3 regions of the Kitasatospora arboriphila genome follow, and region 3 is predicted to be linked to each of the others. Evidence: predicted binding sites of a transcription regulator. Region 3 holds the regulator's gene; each other region holds the start of a gene.

Region 1 (6,732 bases), on a different contig from region 3:
GGGACGGGGGCGTGACCGTACGCCCAGAGCTTCTTCGTGCGGTCGAGCCGGGCGGTGCGCTTCGAGGTGATCTCCACCGCCATCAGCAGACCGGCCGCGTCGATCGACGCCTCCTGCGCCACCAGACGCGCATCATCGACCACCACCAGGTCGGGCACGTACAGCTTCTCCAGCGGAACGATCTCCGTCCCCAGGGTCTGGTAGACCCCGACCTCCGGCGGCAGGCACGCGAGCAGCGCCCGGTGCACCCTTCCGGCAATCACGTTGTGGCCCACGTTGGGCGGCGGCACCAAGCGGATCTCCCCCTCGTCGATCTCCGCGCGCCAGCCCTCGGGGACGTCCAGCTCCAGCCAGGTGTTCAGCAGGTAGTCCCACTGACGCCCCGGCTCGACCGACATCGCAGTCACCGCCGACCTCCTGTCTCCCGTTCGACGCTCGTGGTCGTCACTGTACGGATCGTCCGAGGTGCCCCATCCGGTCATGGGCCCAGCGTCCCACGAAGGAGTGAGTGGCGGAGGGAATGCCGCGAGGGCGGCCTCCCCGTGTGGGGAGACCGCCCTCGCGGAGCGTTCCGGGCTTGCCGATCCTCGGGAGGATCAGAAGTCCATGTCACCGCCCGGCATGCCGCCGCCGGCGGCCGCGGAGGCCTTCTCCGGCTTGTCGGCGATGACGGCCTCGGTGGTGAGGAAGAGCGCCGCGATGGAGGCGGCGTTCTGCAGCGCGGAGCGGGTGACCTTGGCCGGGTCGATGATGCCCGCGGCGATGAGGTCGACGTACTCGTTGCTGGCGGCGTTCAGGCCGTGGCCGGCGGGGAGGTTGCGCACCTTCTCCACCACGACGCCGCCCTCGAGGCCGGCGTTGGTCGCGATCTGCTTGATCGGGGCCTCGAGCGCCACGCGGACGATGTTGGCACCGGTGGCCTCGTCGCCCTCCAGCTCCAGCTTGTCGAAGGCGACAGCGGCCTGCAGCAGCGCGACGCCACCACCGGCGACGATGCCCTCCTCGACGGCGGCCTTCGCGTTGCGGACGGCGTCCTCGATGCGGTGCTTGCGCTCCTTGAGCTCCACCTCGGTGGCCGCGCCGGCCTTGATGACGGCCACGCCGCCGGCCAGCTTGGCGAGGCGCTCCTGGAGCTTCTCGCGGTCGTAGTCCGAGTCGCTGTTCTCGATCTCGGCGCGGATCTGGTTCACGCGACCGGCGACCTGCTCGCTGTCGCCGCCACCGTCGACGATGGTGGTCTCGTCCTTGGTGATGACCACCTTGCGGGCGGTGCCCAGCAGGTCGAGGCCCGCGTTCTCCAGCTTGAGGCCGACCTCCTCGGAGATGACCGTGCCGCCGGTGAGGATGGCGATGTCGCCGAGCATGGCCTTGCGGCGGTCGCCGAAGCCCGGAGCCTTGACGGCGACGGACTTGAAGGTGCCGCGGATCTTGTTCACGACCAGGGTCGACAGGGCCTCGCCCTCGACGTCCTCGGCGATGATGACGAGCGGCTTGCCGCTCTGCATGACCTTCTCGAGCAGCGGGAGGAGGTCCTTGACCGAGGAGATCTTGGAGTTGGCGATGAGGATGTACGGGTCCTCGAAGCTGGTCTCCATGCGCTCCAGGTCGGTGGCGAAGTACGCGGAGATGTAGCCCTTGTCGAAGCGCATGCCCTCGGTGAGCTCGAGCTCCAGGCCGAAGGTGTTGCTCTCCTCGACGGTGATGACGCCTTCCTTGCCGACCTTGTCCATCGCCTCGGCGATGAGCTCGCCGATCTGGGTGTCGGCGGCCGAGATGGAGGCGGTGGAGGCGATCTGCTCCTTGGTCTCCACGTCCTTGGCCTGGGCGAGCAGCTGGTCGGAGACGGCCGTGACGGCCTTCTCGATGCCGCGCTTCAGGGCCATCGGGTTGGCGCCGGCGGCGACGTTGCGCAGACCCTCGCGGACGAGCGCCTGGGCGAGCACGGTGGCGGTGGTGGTGCCGTCACCCGCGACGTCGTCGGTCTTCTTGGCGACCTCCTTGACGAGCTCCGCGCCGATCTTCTCGTACGGGTCCTCGAGCTCGATCTCCTTGGCGATGGAGACACCGTCGTTGGTGATCGTGGGGGCGCCCCACTTCTTCTCAAGGACGACGTTGCGGCCCTTGGGGCCGAGCGTGACCTTGACGGCGTCGGCAAGCTGGTTCATGCCGCGCTCAAGGCCGCGGCGAGCTTCCTCATCAAAAGCGATGATCTTGGCCATCTGAAGTGGTCCTCCGGGACACGGTCGACTGCTCGGACCAGAGGTGCCCGCGACGGACGGCCCTGTGAGCGGGGGTCCTTTCCCCTACCGCTCGCCGGGGCCTCACCGACCCGGTCCGCTTGTCACTCTCAAGCTGTGAGTGCTAACGCCAATGATTAGCACTCGCCGGTGGCGAGTGCAAGCCCGTTCGCCGTGTCCCGTGGCGCGGCCGCACCGGTTCCGGACACGGCACAGGCCCGTACGACGTGTCGTACGGGCCTGTCGCGAAGAATCGCCGACCAGCTCGTGACGAGCCGAGGGCTCCGCAGGTTTCGAGGGTCAGCCCGCGGCGGCACGAACCATGTCCGCCTGCGGCCCCTTCTGCCCCTGGGAGATCTCGAACTCGACCCGCTGGCCCTCTTCGAGGGTGCGGTAGCCGTCCATCTGGATCGCGCTGTAGTGGACGAACACGTCCGCACCACCGTCGACCGCGATGAAGCCGTAGCCCTTCTCCGCGTTGAACCACTTGACGGTGCCCTGAGCCATTCCGAACTCCCCTTGTGCTGTGCTGGCCATTCACGGGTCCGCAGTCTTTGCGGGCCCAGGTCCGGTGGGCCGGCCCGAGGGAACCCCCCCTGGGCACGGCCCTGCACGCCGCAGACCACCGCCCGAGGCCCTTCGCGGGCCCGGCGGACGGGTGAATGCGTCGACCGCGGCTGAATGTATCCGGACAGGAGCCCTGTGCAACAGGCCCAACTTCGGGGAAATCGGCAGCCATGACAAGGGATATGACGGGATGAAGGCCGCAGATCTCGGCATTTCACGCCGGACATAACGGGCAGAAAACGACATATAGCCGCATGAATTCTGACACTTGCCTGACAGGTTCGTCCCCGCGCCGTCCGCGGCCCGTCTCAGCGGGCGGACGTCCCCGCGACCCGTTCCGGAGCCTTGCGCACACGATCCGACCGGCCGGGCCTAGGCGCGCAATTCCGGGTATTGGCGCTGATCAGGGCGGGCGGCGCGGAGGGGAGTACTGCCACCGCCCCGAACTCTACTCCCCGTCAGGCGGTCGAATTGCACCCGGCACGGCGAGAGCCGCCGGCCACCGCGGGGATGATCGACACCGTGGCGCCGTCCTTGATCGCGGTCTCCAGGCCCTCGGCGAAGCGGACGTCGTCGTCGTTCACGTAGACGTTCACGAACCGACGGAGCTTGCCGGCGTCGTCCAGGATGCGCGCGGAGATGCCGGTGTGGTTCTGCTCCAGGTCCGCGACGACGGCGGCCAGGGTGTCGCCCTCGGCGGTGACCTCGGCCGCACCGCCGGTGTAGGTGCGCAGGATGGTCGGGATGCGGACGGTGGCGCTCATGGGTGCTCCTTGGCGGAAGGGGTGGGCTGCTCAGGCGAGGCCGGCGGCGCGGAAGGACTCCAGCGTCGGACGGATGGTGGCGGTCAGTCCGGCGTCGGCGACCGCGTCGAGGGTCTTCAGGCCGTCACCGGTGTTGATGGCGACGGTCTCCTTCGACGGGTCCAACTGCCCGGTCTCGACCAGCTTCTTGAGGACGCCGACGGTCACGCCGCCCGCGGTCTCCGCGAAGATGCCCTCGGTGCGCGCCAGCAGCTTGATGGCGGCCACCACCTCGGCGTCGGTGACGTCCTCGACCGCGCCGCCGGTGCGGCGGGCGATGTCGAGCACGTACGGGCCGTCGGCCGGGTTGCCGATCGCCAGCGACTTGGCGATGGTGTTCGGCTTCACCGGCCGGATCACGTCGTGGCCGGCCTTGAAGGCGGCGGACACCGGGGAGCAGCCCTCGGCCTGGGCGCCGAAGACCTTGTACGGCCGGTCCTCGACCAGGCCGAGCTTGATCAGCTCCTGCAGGCCCTTGTCGATCTTGGTGAGCTGGGAGCCCGAGGCGATCGGGATCACGATCTGCTCCGGCAGCCGCCAGCCGAGCTGCTCGCAGATCTCGTAGGCCAGCGTCTTGGAGCCCTCGCCGTAGTACGGGCGGAGGTTGACGTTGACGAAGCCCCAGCCCTCGCCGGCCGGGTCGCCGATCAGCTCGGAGCAGAAGCGGTTCACGTCGTCGTAGTTGCCGTCGATGCCGACCAGGGCGCCACCGTACACACCGGCCATGACGATCTTGCCCTGCTCCAGGTCGTGCGGGATGAACACGCAGGACTTGAACCCGGCCCGGGCGGCGGCGGCACCGACCGCGCCGGCCAGGTTGCCGGTGGAGGAGCAGGAGAGCGTGGTGAAGTCGAAGGCGCGGGCGGCCTCGATCGCACAGGCCACCACGCGGTCCTTGAAGGAGTGCGTGGGGTTGCCGGAGTCGTCCTTGACGTGCAGCTGGGCGGTGAAGCCGAGCTCGCGGCCCAGGTTGTCCGCCTTGACCAGCGGGGTCCAGCCGGGGTTGAGGTTGGGCTTGCCGGCCACGTCGGCGGGCACCGGCAGCAGCGGGGCGTAGCGCCAGATGCTGGCCGGGCCGGCCTCGATGCGCTTGCGGAGCTCCGCGGCGTCGTAGCCGCCGAAGTCGTAGGCGATCTCCAGCGGGCCGAAGCACTCCAGGCACGCGAAGCTCGGGCCGAGCGGGAAGCGGGTGCCGCACTCGCGACAGGAAAGCGCTGCGGCCGGACCGAGGTCGACGGTGGCAGCGGATGCAGGGGTAGCGGTAGCCATGGTGGCGGAGGCCTCTCTCCTCATCTTCCCCGCGGCGCGGTTGCGCCACAGGCCGGAATTGGCACCTGTCCCGCGGGAGGCCTGCGACCGCCGCTGCGAGAAGGTTGCCGGGACGTCGACGGGCCGTTCCCTCAGTCCCTCTGGATGAGCTCTGTGAAGTTGTGTGTTGTTCGCTGCGGTGACCCCGGCGTGCGAAGGCTCGACCGCAGTACGAAGACTGTATCCGAAGGCCCCGGCGCCGAAAGGCGGCGTCCGATCCGCGAGATGGAAGTTACGAGGAGCGAGACCGTGACCGAGCAGCCCCGTCCCGACGTCCTCCCCGAGGTCGCGTCCTGGCTGCGTCGCCGCTCCTGGGCGGCGGCGGACTACCCGGTGGAGCGGCTGCTCGCCGCCAAGCGGGCGGCGGGGAGCGCCGGAACGGTCAGCGTGGTGCTGCCCGCCCTCGACGAGGAACCCACCGTCGGGGAGATCGTCGCCACCGTCCGCCGCGAGTTGATGGAACGTCACCCGCTGGTCGACGAGCTGGTGGTGGTCGACTCCGGCTCGGTCGACCGGACGGCGGAGACCGCCCGGACGGCGGGCGCCCGGGTGGTCCACCGCGACGACATCCTGCCCCGGCTGCCGGCTGCCCCCGGCAAGGGCGAGGTGCTCTGGCGGTCGCTGCTGGCGACGTCCGGCGCGATCGTCTGCTTCGTCGACGCCGACCTGCGCGAGTTCGACCCGGCCTTCGTCACCGGGATCGTCGGCCCGCTGCTCACCGACCCCTCGCTGCAGCTGGTCAAGGCGATGTACGACCGGCCGCTGGAGACCGAGGGCGCGGTGGTGCCGGCCGGCGGCGGACGGGTCACCGAGCTCGTCGCCCGGCCGCTGATCAACCTGCACTGGCCACAGCTGTCCGGCTTCGTCCAGCCGCTCGGCGGCGAGTACGCGGCCCGCCGCACCCTGCTGGAACGACTGCCCTTCCCGACCGGGTACGGGGTGGAGCTCGGCCTGCTGGTGGACGCCCTGGAGGAGGTCGGGCTGGACGCGCTGGCCCAGGTCGACGTGGGTGTCCGGCACCACCGCCACCAGGACGGCCAGGCGCTCGGTCGGATGGCCGCCACGATCTACCGGACGGCCCTGGAACGGCTCGACCGCACCCACCGGCTGAAGGCTGGCGAGGACCTCGTGCACCCGCTGATCACCCAGTTCAGCCGCGACCCGGGCACCCGGGGCTTCACCGCCCACACCCACGAGGTGACCGCGCTGGAGCGCCCGCCGATGCGCACGGTGCCGGAGTACACCGCGCGCTGAGCGGGGCCCGCGGGGCCGCCGGATGGTTTGCCGGACCGGTCGCGCGGCAAGCTAGGGGATATGGCCGATCTCGCGTTCGAACGTACGCAGCAGTCCGGCGCCGCCCCCGTCCTGGTGGCCTCGAACCGCGGCCCGGTGTCCTTCAGCAGCGGGGACGACGGTGCGCTCACCCTGAAGAGAGGCGGCGGCGGCCTGGTGTCCGGGCTCTCCGCGATCGACGACCCCTCGGCGGTCTGGGTCTGCGCCGCCCTCGGCGACGCCGACCGGACGGCCGCCCGGCAGGCGCCGGACGGCCGGCTCGACCTCGCCGGCCACGACGTCGGCGGACAGGCCGTCCGGATGCTGGACATCGAGCCCGGCACCTTCGCCCGCGCCTACAACGGCATCGCCAACTCCACCCTGTGGTTCGTCCACCACCTGCTGTACGACACCCCGGTCTCGCCGGTCTTCGACGACCGGTTCCGCCGCGAGTGGGAGTCCTACACCGCGTACAACACCGCCTTCGCCGAGGCGCTCGCCGCCGAGGCCGCACCGGGCGCCGCCGTGCTGGTGCAGGACTACCA
Region 2 (6,732 bases), on a different contig from region 3:
GCCACTCCTCGCTGCTGCTCTCCTCCGACATCACCAGCGACGTCCGACCGCTCGGCGCCACCATCGACGACGCCGCCGGCGAGGCCTTCGACAAGGTCGCCCGGGTGCTCGGCCTCGGCTTCCCCGGCGGCCCGCACGTCGACCGCACCGCCCGCGACGGCGACGGGAAGGCCATCGCCTTCCCGCGCGGCCTCAGCGCCTCGAACGACCCCGCCTACGACTTCTCCTTCTCCGGTCTGAAGACCGCCGTCGCCCGCTGGGTCGAGGCGAAGCGCCGGGCCGGCGAGGAGGTCCCGGTCGCCGACGTCGCCGCGTCCTTCCAGGAGGCCGTCACCGACGTGCTCACCCGCAAGGCCGTCCGCGCCTGCAAGGACAACGGCGTCGACCACCTCATGATCGGCGGCGGCGTCGCCGCCAACTCCCGGCTGCGGGAGATGGCCCAGCAGCGCTGCGACCGGGCCGGCATCGTGCTCCGGGTGCCCCGCCCGGGCCTGTGCACCGACAACGGCGCCATGGTCGCCGCGCTCGGCTCCGAGATGGTCCGCCGGGACCGCACCCCCTCCGCCTTCGACCTGTCCGCGGACTCCTCGCTGCCGGTCACCGAGGTGCACGTCCCGCACACCGAGTTCCACGCGCACGCGCACGAGTCGCTGCGGTGACCCGCGCCCTCATGTGGGAGGCCCGCGCCGCCGAGGGGCGGGCCGCCGAACTGGAGCGGTGGGTGCGCGAGGAGGTGCTGCCCGGCCTGCGCGCCGCCGCCCCCGACCGCCTCGAACTGCTCACCGCCGAGGGCGACCGGGTGCTGCTCATCACCTGGTGGACGGGCGAGCCGGCGCACCTCCCCGATCCGCCGGACGGGTTGACCGCGCGACCCGTCCACCGCTGGTCGTTCACCCGTGCGCACGTCGAGTAGCGTGCCCTCCTGAGAGAACGCTGGACCCGGTGCGCACCGCCGCCGGGCCGGGTGGGGGGAGCGCACGTTGCCGAAGAGGTCCATGTCCTGTGCCGCGGGGGCGGCCGTCCTGCTGGTGGCACTCACCGCCTGCGGCAGCGGCGCACAGCACCGGGGGGCCCAGGCGCCGCCCTCACGGCCCGCCTCCTCCGCACCCGGCACCACCGCCGCGGCCGCGCCCGCCGCCCAGGACCGGCCGGCCGCGTGGGCCAAGTGGGGCCTCAAGCCGCTGCCCGCGGCCCCGGCCGCCCCCGCCGACAAGCCGGTCAAGCTGACCGCCACCGGGCCCGTCCCGGTCTTCAGCGAGGTGCGGACCACCGACAAGGTCGTCTTCATCACCATCGACGACGGCGCCGAGAAGGACCCGAAGTTCGTCGAGATGGCCACCGACCTCAAGGTGCCGTTCTCGATGTTCCTGACCCGGGACATCGTCCGCGGCGACTACGGCTACTTCAAGCCGCTGCAGGCCCTCGGCAACCGCATCCACAACCACTCCGTCGACCACCCCGCGATGAGCCGGCTCTCGCCCGAGCGCCAGAAGTCCGAGGTCTGCGAGGCCCAGACCGCGCTCACCGAGCAGTACGGCACCGCCCCGACGCTCTTCCGCCCGCCGTACGGCGACGGCGCGCACACCCCGTCGCTGGGCGCCGCCGTCCGCGCCTGCGGCCCGCGCGCCGTGGTGCTCTGGCGCGAGTCCATGCAGATCCACGACATGCAGTACCAGGCCGCCGACAAGAAGCTCCGCCCCGGCGACATCATCCTCGCCCACTTCCGCGGCCCCAAGGACCTCAAGGGCGAGACGATGACCACGATGTTCGGCGAACTGCTGGCCCGCATCCAGGAGCAGGGCTTCGCCGTCGGCCGCCTGGAGGACTACATCGCGGCCGGCTGACCCAGCATCATCAGCGGGCCGTCGTCCGTCCGGCTCAGGATCACCGTCACCTCGTGCGGGCCGCTCGGCTTCAACTGCCGGCGCAGCTCCTCCGGGGTGATGGCGATCCCGCGCTTCTTGATCACGACCGTGCCGGCGCCGCGCTCGCGCAGCAGCGCCTTCAGCCGCTTCACGTTGTACGGCTGCACCTCGCCGATCTCGTACGCGTGGGCGAAGGGGGTCGGCACCAGCTCGTCCGCCGTCACGTACGCGATCTGCGGGTCGACCAGCCGGCCGCCCACGCTGCGCGCCACGTCCGCCACCAGGCCGGCCCGGATCACCGCGCCGTCCGGCTCGTACAGGTAGCGGCCGACCGGGCCGGCCCCGGCCCGGTCACCGGTGCCCGAGAGGCTGCCGCCACCCGGCAGCACCGTCGCCCGGTACGGCGCCGCCGCCCCGGTGCCGAACCAGATCACCGCCTCCTTCACCTCGCCGTGGTCGGAGACCCACTCCGCCTCCGCGCCCTCCGGCACCAGCTCGTGCGGGATCCCCGGGGCGACCTTCAGCGCCCCGAACGGCGTCCGCCGCGCCGCCTCCAGCGCCCAGGACAGCGGCGGGGAGTAGGCCTCCGGGTCGAAGACCCGCCCGCGCGCGGTGCGCCGCGCCGGATCGGTGAACACCGCGTCGAAGCCGTCGGTGTCCACCTCGGTGACGTCCGCGCAGCGCACCTCCACCAGCCCGGCGAGGCCGAGCGCCGCCGCGTTGGCCGCGGCCACCGCGCAGGTCAGCGGATCCCGGTCCACCGCCAGCACCGACACCCCGGCCCGGGCCAGCGCGATCGCGTCCCCGCCGATGCCGCAGCACAGGTCCGCCAGCCGCCGCACGCCCAGACCCGCGAACCGGGCCGCCCGCCACTCGGCGACGCTGCGCCGGGTGGCCTGCTCGACGCCGTTCGGGGTGAAGAACATGAGGTCGGCGTCCGCGCCGAACTTGGCCCGCGCGCGCTGCCGCAGCCGGGCCTGCTCGAAGGCGGCCCGCACCAGCTCCGCCGGGTGGTCCCGGCGCAGCCGGGTGGCCAGCGCCAGCTCCCGGTCGGGGGTGAACTCCCGCAGTTCGGCGAGCAGCGCCCGCCCCTCGTCGGTCAGCAGCGCCCGGAACGATTCGATCTCCACCCGGTCATTCTCTCCCGGGTCTCCCCGGGTCCCGCCGGGTCCCGCCGGGTCCGGGGCGCGGCCGCCGCTCAGTGGCCGAGCACGGACAGCGCGCCGGCGACCAGCGCCGGTCCGACGACCACCAGGGCCACCGGTGCGATCCGGTACCCGCGGCGCACGCTCACCGCGATCGCGGTGAGCGGCACGGCCACCGCGGCGGCCAACACGCCGATGCACGCCGCCACCACGCCGATGCCGCTGTCCGGGGTGGCCAGCGCGAACAGCAGGACGATCAGGGCGTACACCGCGCCGGTGCCGAGCGCCGTCTCGACGGCGAGCAGCCAGGCGGTGTGCAGGAGGTCCCGGGTGACGGAGGGTCGGATCGCGGTCATGCAGCCATCGTCCCAGCCGCGCCGGTGCCGCACATGAGTACGACTACTCACCCGCACCCGGGGACACCGGGCGACTGGCGTTGGCACTCTGGTTGACTGAGTGCTAACGGCGGCCTATGGTCGTTCCTGGCACTCCCCCCGGGGGAGTGCCAACGCGACGGAGCGCGCCTGACCCCCGCGACGGCAGGCCTGCGGACATCGCCCTTCCCTGTTAGACAACCCCGTAATCTCCGAAGGGGAGCTCGGACGTGACCACCAGCAGCAAGGTTGCCATCAAGCCGCTCGAGGACCGCATCGTGGTCCAGCCGCTCGACGCCGAGACCACCACGGCCTCCGGCCTGGTTATCCCGGACACCGCCAAGGAGAAGCCCCAGGAGGGCGTCGTCCTGGCCGTCGGCCCGGGCCGCTTCGAGGACGGCCAGCGCCTGCCGCTCGACGTCGCCGTCGGTGACATCGTCCTGTACTCCAAGTACGGCGGCACCGAGGTCAAGTACCAGGGCGAGGAGTACCTCGTCCTCTCGGCCCGCGACGTTCTCGCCATCATCGAGAAGTAAGCCGTAACGGCCCGCCCCGGAACCGCGTCAGCACTGACCCGGGCCGGGGCGTGCTTGTTGGTCCATACCGTAAGACCCTGAGGAAACGGGAACATGGCGAAGATCCTGCAGTTCGACGAGGACGCCCGCCGCTCGCTGGAGCGCGGTGTCAACAAGCTGGCCGACACGGTCAAGGTGACCATCGGCCCCAAGGGCCGCAACGTCGTCATCGACAAGAAGTTCGGCGCCCCCACCATCACCAACGACGGTGTGACCATCGCCCGCGAGGTCGAGCTCGACGACCCGTACGAGAACCTCGGCGCGCAGCTGGTCAAGGAGGTCGCCACCAAGACCAACGACGTCGCGGGCGACGGCACCACCACCGCCACCGTGCTCGCCCAGGCCCTGGTCAACGAGGGCCTGCGCAACGTCGCCGCCGGCGCCGGCCCGGCCGCCCTGAAGAAGGGCATCGACAAGGCCGTCGCCGCCGTCTCCGAGCACCTGCTCTCGGTGGCCCGCGAGATCGAGGGCAAGGACGACGTCGCCGCCGTCGCGTCCCTCTCCGCCCAGGACACCCAGGTCGGCGAGCTCATCGCCGAGGCGATCGACAAGGTCGGCAAGGACGGTGTCATCACCGTCGAGGAGTCCAACACCTTCGGCGTCGAGCTCGAGTTCACCGAGGGCATGCAGTTCGACAAGGGCTACCTGTCGCCGTACTTCGTGACCGACGCGGAGCGCCAGGAGGCGGTCCTCGACGACCCGTACATCCTGATCAACCAGGGCAAGATCTCCTCCATCCAGGAGCTCCTGCCGCTGCTGGAGAAGATCCTGCAGGGCGGCTCCCGCCCGCTGCTGATCATCGCCGAGGACGTCGACGGCGAGGCGCTGTCCACCCTGGTGGTCAACAAGATCCGCGGCACCTTCAACGCGGTGGCCGTCAAGGCCCCCGGCTTCGGCGACCGCCGCAAGGCGATCCTCGGCGACATCGCCGTCCTCACCGGCGCGACCGTCATCTCCGAGGAGGTCGGCCTCAAGCTCGACCAGGCCGGCCTGGACGTGCTCGGCACCGCCCGCCGCATCACCGTCACCAAGGACGAGACCATCCTCGTCGACGGTGCCGGCGACTCCGAGGCCGTGGCCGGCCGCGTCGGCCAGATCAAGGCCGAGATCGCCTCCACCGACTCCGACTGGGACCGCGAGAAGCTGCAGGAGCGCCTGGCCAAGCTGGCCGGCGGCGTCTGCGTCATCAAGGTCGGCGCCGCCACCGAGGTGGAGCTGAAGGAGCGCAAGCACCGCCTCGAGGACGCCATCTCGGCGACCCGCGCCGCGGTCGAGGAGGGCATCGTCGCCGGTGGCGGCGCCTCCCTCGTGCACGCCGCCAAGGTCCTCGACGGCGGCCTGGGCCTGTCCGGCGACGAGGCCACCGGTGTCGCGGTCGTCCGCAAGGCGCTGGCCGAGCCGCTGCGCTGGATCGCCCAGAACGCCGGCCTGGAGGGCTACGTCATCACCTCCAAGGTCGCCGACCTGGAGACCGGCCACGGCTACAACGCCGCCACCGGCGAGTACGGCGACCTGGTGAAGGCCGGCGTCATCGACCCGGTCAAGGTCACCCGCTCGGCCCTGGAGAACGCCGCCTCCATCGCCTCCCTGCTCCTCACCACCGAGACCCTCGTGGTGGAGAAGAAGGAGGAGGAGGCCGACAACGGTCACGGCCACTCGCACGGCGGCCACGGCCACTCCCACTGACGCGAGTCGCTCCCCGGAGGCCCGGCTCCTCCCGCCCACCCGGCGGGAGGAGCCGGGCCTCCGGCGTTCCCGGGAAGAGCGACCCCTCAGGGGCGCGGGGAACTGTGCGATCCGGGACGGGCCCACCCGGCGCGGACGGGCAAGGACAGCACGGGCGCGCGGGGGCATGCCGGCCGGGGCCGGAGGAGGACCGCGCGAAGGGGCAAGGACCCGTACCCGGGCATCCCTGCCGGGGCCGTGGCGCCGCACGGGGGAAGCGGCGGGGGTGCTGCCCCTGCGCCTCGCGCAGTGCGCCGCGCGCCTGCGGGGGATTCCCCCGGCGTCGGGGGGCGTCCCGGGTGATCCGTTCGCTTCCGGCAGGGTCAAAGGGTGGCTTATAACTGAGCCATGATCGAGGCCCGCCACCTCCGAGTGCTCCGCGCTGTCGCCCGCACCGGTTCCTTCTCCGCCGCCGCGCGCGAGCTGGGCTGCACCCAGCCCGCCGTGAGCCAGCAGATGAAGGCCCTGGAGAAGTCGGTGGCCACCCCGCTGGTGGTCCGCTCCGGCAAGGGCATGCAGCTCAGCGAGGCCGGCGAGGTGCTGCTGAAGCACGCCTCCGGCATCCTGGCGGGCCTGTCCGCCGCGGAGGAGGAGGTCGCGGCGATCGCCGGCCTCCGCTCGGGCCGGGTGCGCCTGGTGTCCTTCCCGACGGCGAGCTCCACGCTGGTGCCGAAGGCGGTGGCCCAGCTCCGGGCGGCGCGCCCGGGCATGCGCGTGTCGCTGGTCGAGGCCGAGCCGCCGGAGTCCCCGGCGATGGTGCGGGCGGGGGAGTGCGAGGTGGCGCTGGCGTTCCGCTACCCGGACTCGCAGGGCGGTGCCGCGGTGGTGCCGTCCCCGCACGCCTCGGCCCGCGAGGCCAGGGCCGAGGCGGCGCTGGAGGCCGCGGCGTCCGCGGCCGCGACCGACTGGTCCGACCTGGTGGTGCAGCCGCTGCTGGACGACCCGATGGTGGTGCTGGTGCCGGCCGGGCACCGGCTCGCGGGCCGGGACGGCGTCCCGGTGGGGGTGGGCGAGCTGGCGGACGAGCAGTGGATCGCGGGCTGTCCGC
Region 3 (6,732 bases):
ATCGGGGCCGTACTGCCTGCTGCGCATGGACGGGAGTCTACGATCCTGACACCCGGTCATCCCCCGTCCGGCGTAAGGCGCGCCGGGCCCGCCCCCGCGCGCGGTGAAGGAGCCGTGTGAGGCGCCGCCTCAGTCGGTGAGGCCCGGGGCGCCCCAGACCGGGAACCAGCGGGAGAGGTCCGACTCAAGCCGCAGGTCGTTCCCGAGCATCGCCTTGACCTGCAGTTCCAGCGGGCTGTTGCGCTTCTCGCCGCCGCCCGGCATCGGCGCGAACGGGTAGAAGGTGCCCCGCTTGTAGAGGTAGACCAGTGCCAGCGAGCGGCCCTCCGCGTCGCGGAAGCCCACCAGCGAGCACAGCAGCTGCGGGCCGAAGCCGTGCGCCTCCAGCTCGCTGTTGACCGCGTGCAGGTCGTTCACCAGGTCCGGCAGCTCCTCGGGGGTGTGCCGGGCGAGCAGCCAGGAGTACCCGTAGCCGTCCCGGGAGCCCTCCACCGGGACGCCGCCCCGGTCGGTGTCGGCGTCCAGCAGGGCCCGGACCTGCTGCTTCACCTCCTCGAAGGCGCCGCCCTCGACGGCCGCGAAGCAGACCGAGCCGAGCCCGGTCGGCCGGAACCCGGCCGCCGCCTCCAGGGTCAGCGCGGCCGACGGAATGCCGAACAGCTGGTCCAGGTCCGGCTTCACCGGCTTGCTCCGGCCCAGCAGCGCGTCCAGGAATCCCACGGTGCGGTCCTCTCCGGCCGTCAGCGGCCGAGCTCGGCGGAGATCCGGGCGAGCTGCTCCAGCCGCTTCTCCAGCGAGGGGTGGGTGGAGAAGAGCTGGGTCGCCGCGTCCCGCGCGCTCAGCGCCGGGGCGAAGTAGAAGGCGTTGTACGGCTGCGCCTTGCGCAGGTCCTCGGTCGGGATGGCCGCGATCTGCCCGGTCACCTTGGTCAGTGCGGAGGCCAGCGCGCTCGGCCGGCCGGTCAGCTGGGCCGCCGAACGGTCCGCCGCCAGCTCCCGGTAGCGCGACAGCATCCGGGTCAGCAGGAAGCTCAGCGCGTACACCACCATGCTCACCAGCGGGACGATCACCAGGGCGATCGCCGTGTTGGGGTCGTTGCTGTTGCGGTTGTTGCCCAGGAACCCGCCGTACAGGGCGATCCGGGTCGTCACGCCGGCCAGCACGCCTAGGAAGCCGGCCACCGTCATCACCGCCACGTCCCGGTGCGCCACGTGCGACAGCTCATGGGCGAGGACGCCCTCCAGCTCCTCCGGCTCCAGCCGGCGCAGCAGGCCGGTGGTCACGCAGACCACCGCCTTCTCCGGCTTGCGGCCGGTGGCGAAGGCGTTCGGCATGTCGTTGCGGGCGACCGCCACCCGGGGCTTGGGCATGTCGGCCAGTGCGCACAGCCGGTCGATCGTGCCGTGCAGCTGCGGGTACTCCTCGGGGGACGCCTCGTGGGCGCCCATCGCCTTCTCGGTGATCTTGTCGCTGAACCAGAACTGCACGACGAACAGTCCGCCCGACAGCAGCACGATCAGCGGCCAGGCGCCGCGCAGTATGACGATCAGCAGCCCGGTGAACCCCACGTAGACCAGGCCGATGAGGAACATCGTCGTGACCATCCGGCCGGTCAGGCCGCGGTCCGGCGCGAAGCGGGAGTGCTGCCGTGTCGACGACATCGCTGCTCCTTCGGTAGCTCGCTGCCTTCGATGCTGCCACTCACCGGCGCACCGGGCACTGCCCGCGGCCCCGAGATCGGTCGAGGATCACGCGGGAGGCCCGTTCCTGCCGTCGGGGGTGGGCCTTACACTGGCAGGTACGAATCTGGCACTCTGCCTTCCGGAGTGCCAAGGATCGGATCGGTCACCAGGTCCAACGGGCGAAGACGGAGGTGCGTGCCCCGTGGCCAACGAGCGCAGGGACGAGCGTCTCATCGACACGCGTGCTGGCGTGCGCCCGCTCGACGAGCGCAGGCTCGCCGTGCTCCGGGCGATCGTCCAGGACTACGTGGGCACCGAGGAGCCGGTCGGGTCCAAGGCACTCGTCGAGCGGCACAACCTCGGCGTCTCGCCGGCGACGGTCCGCAACGACATGGCCGCGCTGGAGGAGGACGGCTTCATCCACCAGCCGCACACCAGCGCCGGCCGCATCCCCACCGACAAGGGCTACCGCCTGTTCGTCGACCGGCTGGCCGAGGTCAAGCCGATGACCGCGCCCGAGCGGCGCGCGATCCGGCACTTCCTCGAGGGCGCCGTCGACCTGGACGACGTCGTCGCCCGCACCGTCCGGCTGCTCGCCCAGCTCACCCGGCAGGTCGCCGTGGTGCAGTACCCGTCGCTGACCCGCTCCACCGTGCGGCACATCGAACTGGTCGCGCTGGCACCCGCGAAGGTGATGCTCGTCCTGATCACCAACACCGGTCGGGTGGAGCAGCGCATCGTCGACTGCCCCGGCCCCGTCGGCGAGACCGTCCTGGCGGACCTGCGGGCCAAGCTCAACGCCAACGCGTCCGGCCGCCGGCTGCCGGACGTCCCCGCGGCGCTGGAGGACCTGCCGAACGCCTTCGAGCAGGGCGACCGGCCGGTCGTCTCCACCGTCCTCGCCACGCTCTTCGAGACCCTCGCCGAGCAGAACGAGGAGCGCATCATGCTGGCAGGCACGGCCAACCTGACCCGCTTCGGGCACGACTTCCCGCTGACCATCCAGCCGGTGCTGGAGGCGCTGGAGGAGCAGGTGGTGCTGCTGCGCCTGCTGGGCGAGACCGCGGAGTCCGGGATGACCGTCCGGATCGGCCGCGAGATCGACTACGAGGGCCTCAATTCCACGTCCGTGGTCTCCGTCGGTTACGGTTCGGGCGACCAGAGCGTGGCAAAGCTGGGTGTGATCGGTCCGACCCGGATGGATTACCCGGGCACAATGGGGGCGGTGCGAGCGGTGGCACGGTACGTGGGTCAGATCCTGGCCGAGTCGTAACAGCGTGCTGCGCCAGGCGGCGCAGCCGGTCGGACGCAAGCACTTCCAGAAGCGGAACAAGCGGAGCATTTGGTGGCCACGGACTACTACGCGGTACTCGGCGTCCGACGGGATGCGGGGCAGGACGAGATCAAGAAGGCGTTCCGGCGCCTCGCACGCGAACTGCACCCGGACGTCAACCCGGACCCGAAGACCCAGGAGCGGTTCAAGGAGATCAACGCCGCGTACGAGGTCCTCTCCGACCCCGCCAAGCGGCAGGTCTACGACCTCGGCGGCGACCCGCTGTCGCCGAACGGCGGCGGTGGCGCCGGGGCGGGCGGCTTCGGCGCCGCGGGCTTCGGCTTCTCCGACATCATGGACGCCTTCTTCGGCGCCGCCGGCGGCCAGCGCGGCCCCCGCTCGCGGACCCGTCGCGGCCAGGACGCCATGATCCGCCTGGAGATCACCCTGGAGGAGGCCGCCTTCGGCACCACCAAGGAACTCCAGGTCGACACCGCCGTCACCTGCACCACCTGCTCCGGCGAGGGCGCCGCACCGGGCACCTCCGCGCAGACCTGCGACATGTGCCGCGGCAAGGGCGAGGTCTCCCAGGTCACCCGGTCCTTCCTCGGCCAGGTCATGACCTCCCGCCCCTGCCCGCAGTGCCAGGGCTTCGGCACCGTCGTGCCGACCCCGTGCCCGGAGTGCGCCGGTGACGGCCGCGTCCGCGCCCGCCGCAACCTCACCGTCAAGATCCCCGCCGGTGTCGACAACGGCACCCGGATCCAGCTGGCCGGCGAGGGCGAGGTCGGCCCCGGCGGCGGCCCGGCCGGCGACCTGTACGTCGAGATCGCCGAGACCAGCCACGCGGTGTTCCAGCGCCGCGGCGACGACCTGCACTGCACCGTCACCATCCCGATGACGGCGGCCGCGCTCGGCACCCAGGTGCCGCTGCAGACCCTCGACGGGCTGGAGGAGGTCGACATCCGGCCCGGCACCCAGTCCGGGCAGTCGATCCCGCTGCACGGCCGGGGCATCACGCACCTGCGCGGCGGCGGCCGGGGCGACCTGATAGTGCATGTCGAGGTGCAGACGCCGACCAAGCTCGACCCGGAGCAGGAGGAGCTGCTGCGGCGGCTCTCCATGCTGCGCGGCGAGGAGCGCCCGTCCGGCCAGTTCGCACCGGGCCAGCAGGGCCTCTTCTCCCGCCTCAAGGACGCCTTCAACGGCCGCTGACCAAGGCCGGCCGCCAGGGGCGCGTGGGGGCACCTCCCGGCCGAAGGCTGGGGGAGAACTGCGCAGTCCGGGGCCGGGTTACCGAACGATCAGGGCCCACCCCTGGTCCGTGCGGTGGCCCGCATCCGAATTGCGCAGTTCCCCGCGCCCCTTCGGTACTCACTCTCGTAAGGAAGACCCTTCATGACTGCGCCGGTGTTCGTCGTCGAGAGTGCGGTGCTGGCGGGGGTGGTGCCGGGTGCGGTGGTGCGGCTGGACGGGCCGGAAGGGCGGCACGCCGCGGCGGTGAAGCGGCTGGAGGCCGGCGAGGCGATCACGCTGGCCGACGGGTGCGGTCTCGGGGTCGACGGCACGGTGGCCGCCGTGCACGGCAAGGACGCGCTGGACGTCACCGTCGGCACCGTCCGCACGGAGCCCGAGCCCGGCCCGCGGATCGTCGTCGTCCAGGCCCTGCCCAAAGGCGACCGCGGGGAGCTCGCGGTCGAGACGATGACCGAGGTCGGCGTGGACGCGGTGATCCCCTGGGCGGCCTCCCGCTGCATCACGCAGTGGAAGGGCGACCGCGGGGCCAAGGCGCTCGCCAAGTGGCGGGCCACCGCCCGGGAGGCCGGCAAGCAGTCCCGCCGGCTCCGCTTCCCCGAGGTGCGGGACCTCATGACCACCCGCCAGCTCGCCCCGGTGCTGGCCGCCGCGGCCTTCGCCGCGGTGCTGCACGAGGACGGCGCCGAACCGCTGGCCGCCGCGGGGCTGCCCGCGGAGGGCGACATCGTGCTGGTGGTCGGCCCGGAGGGCGGCGTCTCGCCGGACGAGCTGGCCGCGTTCGCCGAGGCCGGCGCCGCACCGTACCGGCTCGGCCCGTCGGTGCTGCGCACCTCCACGGCCGGGGTCGCGGCCGGAGCCCTGCTGCTGGGCCGTACCGGCCGCTGGTCCTGACGCCGGGCCGCGGGCCCGTCCGGACACCGGCGGCCGACCGGCTCGTACGCTCAAGAAGAAACCCCCTGCGACGCGGGCGGGCGGTGCCTAGGGTGCTGGTGTGACCGAACCGCAGAGCACCTCCGAGGGCGCCTACCTGCGCCACCCCCACCTGCACGGCGACCTCGTCGCCTTCGTCGCCGAGGACGACGTCTGGCTCGCACCGCTGGACGGCGGCCGGGCGTGGCGGCTGACGGCGGACCAGACGCCGGTCAGCCACCCGCGCTTCTCCCCGGACGGCCGGCACGTCGCCTGGACCTCCACCCGGGACGGCGCGCCCGAGATCCACGTCGCCCCCACCGACGGCGGCCCGTCCCGGCGCCTCACCCACTGGGGCAGCGCCCGCACCGCGCTGCGCGGCTGGACGCCCGACGGCCGGCCGGTCGCCGTGACCACCGCGGGCCAGGCCACCCTGCGCCGCACCTGGGCCTTCGCGCTGCCGCTGGAGGGCGGCGAGCCGGCCAGACTGCCGTACGGGCCGGTCGGCGGGCTCGCGTTCGAGCCGGACGGCGAGCGCGTCCTGCTGCTGTCGGCGTTCAGCCGGGAGCCCGCGCACTGGAAGCGCTACCGCGGCGGCACCGCGGGCAAGCTGTGGATCGGCGGCCGGGACTTCGAACGGCTGCACACCGGTCTCGACGGCAACATCGACTCGCCGCTGTGGGTCGGCGGGCCGCAGGGCTCCAGGATCGCCTTCCTGTCGGACCACGAGGGCACCGGGCAGCTGTACTCCAGCCTCCCCGACGGCTCCGACCTGCGACGGCACACCGACGGCGGGTTCTACGCCCGCAATGCCACCACCGACGGCACCCGGGTGGTCTGGCACAGCGGCGGCGACCTGTGGCTGCTCGACGACCTGGACGGCGCCGAGCCCCGCCGGCTGGACGTCCGGCCGGCCGGCCCGCGCACCCGCCGCCAGCCGCACCCGGTCTCCGCGGCGGGCCGACTGGAGTCGGTCGCCCCGGACCGCACCGGACGGGCCGGCGCGGTCGTCGTCCGCGGCACCGTGCACTGGCTGACGCACCGTGAGGGCCCGGCCCGGGTGCTGGACGCCACCCCCGGGGTGCGCGCCCGGCTGGCCCGGGTGGTGCCCGGTGCCGACGGCGGCCAGGGCGTCGTCTGGGTCACCGACGCCGAGGGCGACGACGCGCTCGAGTTCGCCCCGGTGGTGCTCGGCGCCGAGCGCCGCCGGCTCGCCGCCGGCCGGCTCGGCCGCGTCCTCGACCTCACCGTCTCGCCCGACGGCAAGCAGCTCGCGGTGGCCTCGCACGACGGCCGGGTGCTGCTGGTGGCGCTCTCCGACGGCACCGTGCACCAGCTCGCCCGCAGCGAGAACGGCGAGGTCACCGGGCTGGCGTTCAGCCCGGACTCCAGCTGGCTGGCCTGGTCGAGCCCGGCGCTCGGCGCCTGGTCGCTGCGCCAGATCATGCTGGCCGACCTGACCAGCCGCACCGTCAGCGAGGCCACCCCGCAGCGCTTCGTCGACTACGCGCCGGCGTTCACCGCGGACGGCAAGCACCTGGCCTTCCTGTCGGTGCGCAACTTCGACCCGGTGTACGACTCGCACTCCTTCGACCTGTCCTTCCCGACCGG

The links. Region 3 encodes HrcA, which represses chaperone genes, less so after heat shock. Its sites were predicted from a motif close to TTNGCACTCNGNNNNNCNGAGTGCNAA; they were not measured.
Region 1: groL (chaperonin GroEL) is a predicted target of HrcA. The motif match lies at 2,375-2,401, and genes of this name have one in related genera.
Region 2: groES (co-chaperone GroES) is a predicted target of HrcA. The motif match lies at 3,447-3,473, and genes of this name have one in related genera.

What each region holds. Positions count from the first base shown of each region.
Region 1 is NZ_BAAALD010000008.1:81,173-87,904, forward strand. Features, by position in the region: gene ABD353_RS06700 (Uma2 family endonuclease) at 1-407, opposite strand, end outside; gene groL (chaperonin GroEL) at 597-2,219, opposite strand; gene ABD353_RS06710 (cold-shock protein) at 2,538-2,744, opposite strand; gene ABD353_RS06715 (MoaD/ThiS family protein) at 3,263-3,568, opposite strand; gene thrC (threonine synthase) at 3,599-4,876, opposite strand; SAM riboswitch class I at 4,894-5,027, opposite strand; gene ABD353_RS06725 (glucosyl-3-phosphoglycerate synthase) at 5,165-6,169, shown strand; gene ABD353_RS06730 (alpha,alpha-trehalose-phosphate synthase (UDP-forming)) at 6,230-6,732, shown strand, end outside.
Region 2 is NZ_BAAALD010000001.1:223,256-229,987, forward strand. Features, by position in the region: gene tsaD (tRNA (adenosine(37)-N6)-threonylcarbamoyltransferase complex transferase subunit TsaD) at 1-659, shown strand, start outside; gene ABD353_RS01095 (hypothetical protein) at 656-913, shown strand; gene ABD353_RS01100 (polysaccharide deacetylase family protein) at 996-1,844, shown strand; gene ABD353_RS01105 (THUMP-like domain-containing protein) at 1,826-2,995, opposite strand; gene ABD353_RS01110 (hypothetical protein) at 3,064-3,366, opposite strand; gene groES (co-chaperone GroES) at 3,615-3,920, shown strand; gene groL (chaperonin GroEL) at 4,014-5,645, shown strand; gene ABD353_RS01125 (LysR family transcriptional regulator) at 6,033-6,732, shown strand, end outside.
Region 3 is NZ_BAAALD010000049.1:866-7,597, reverse strand. Features, by position in the region: gene ABD353_RS23590 (DUF3097 domain-containing protein) at 1-27, opposite strand, end outside; gene pspAB (PspA-associated protein PspAB) at 130-720, opposite strand; gene htpX (zinc metalloprotease HtpX) at 741-1,661, opposite strand; gene hrcA (heat-inducible transcriptional repressor HrcA) at 1,933-2,955, shown strand; gene dnaJ (molecular chaperone DnaJ) at 3,028-4,170, shown strand; gene ABD353_RS23565 (16S rRNA (uracil(1498)-N(3))-methyltransferase) at 4,354-5,103, shown strand; partial or broken gene ABD353_RS23560 (S41 family peptidase) at 5,204-6,732, shown strand, end outside.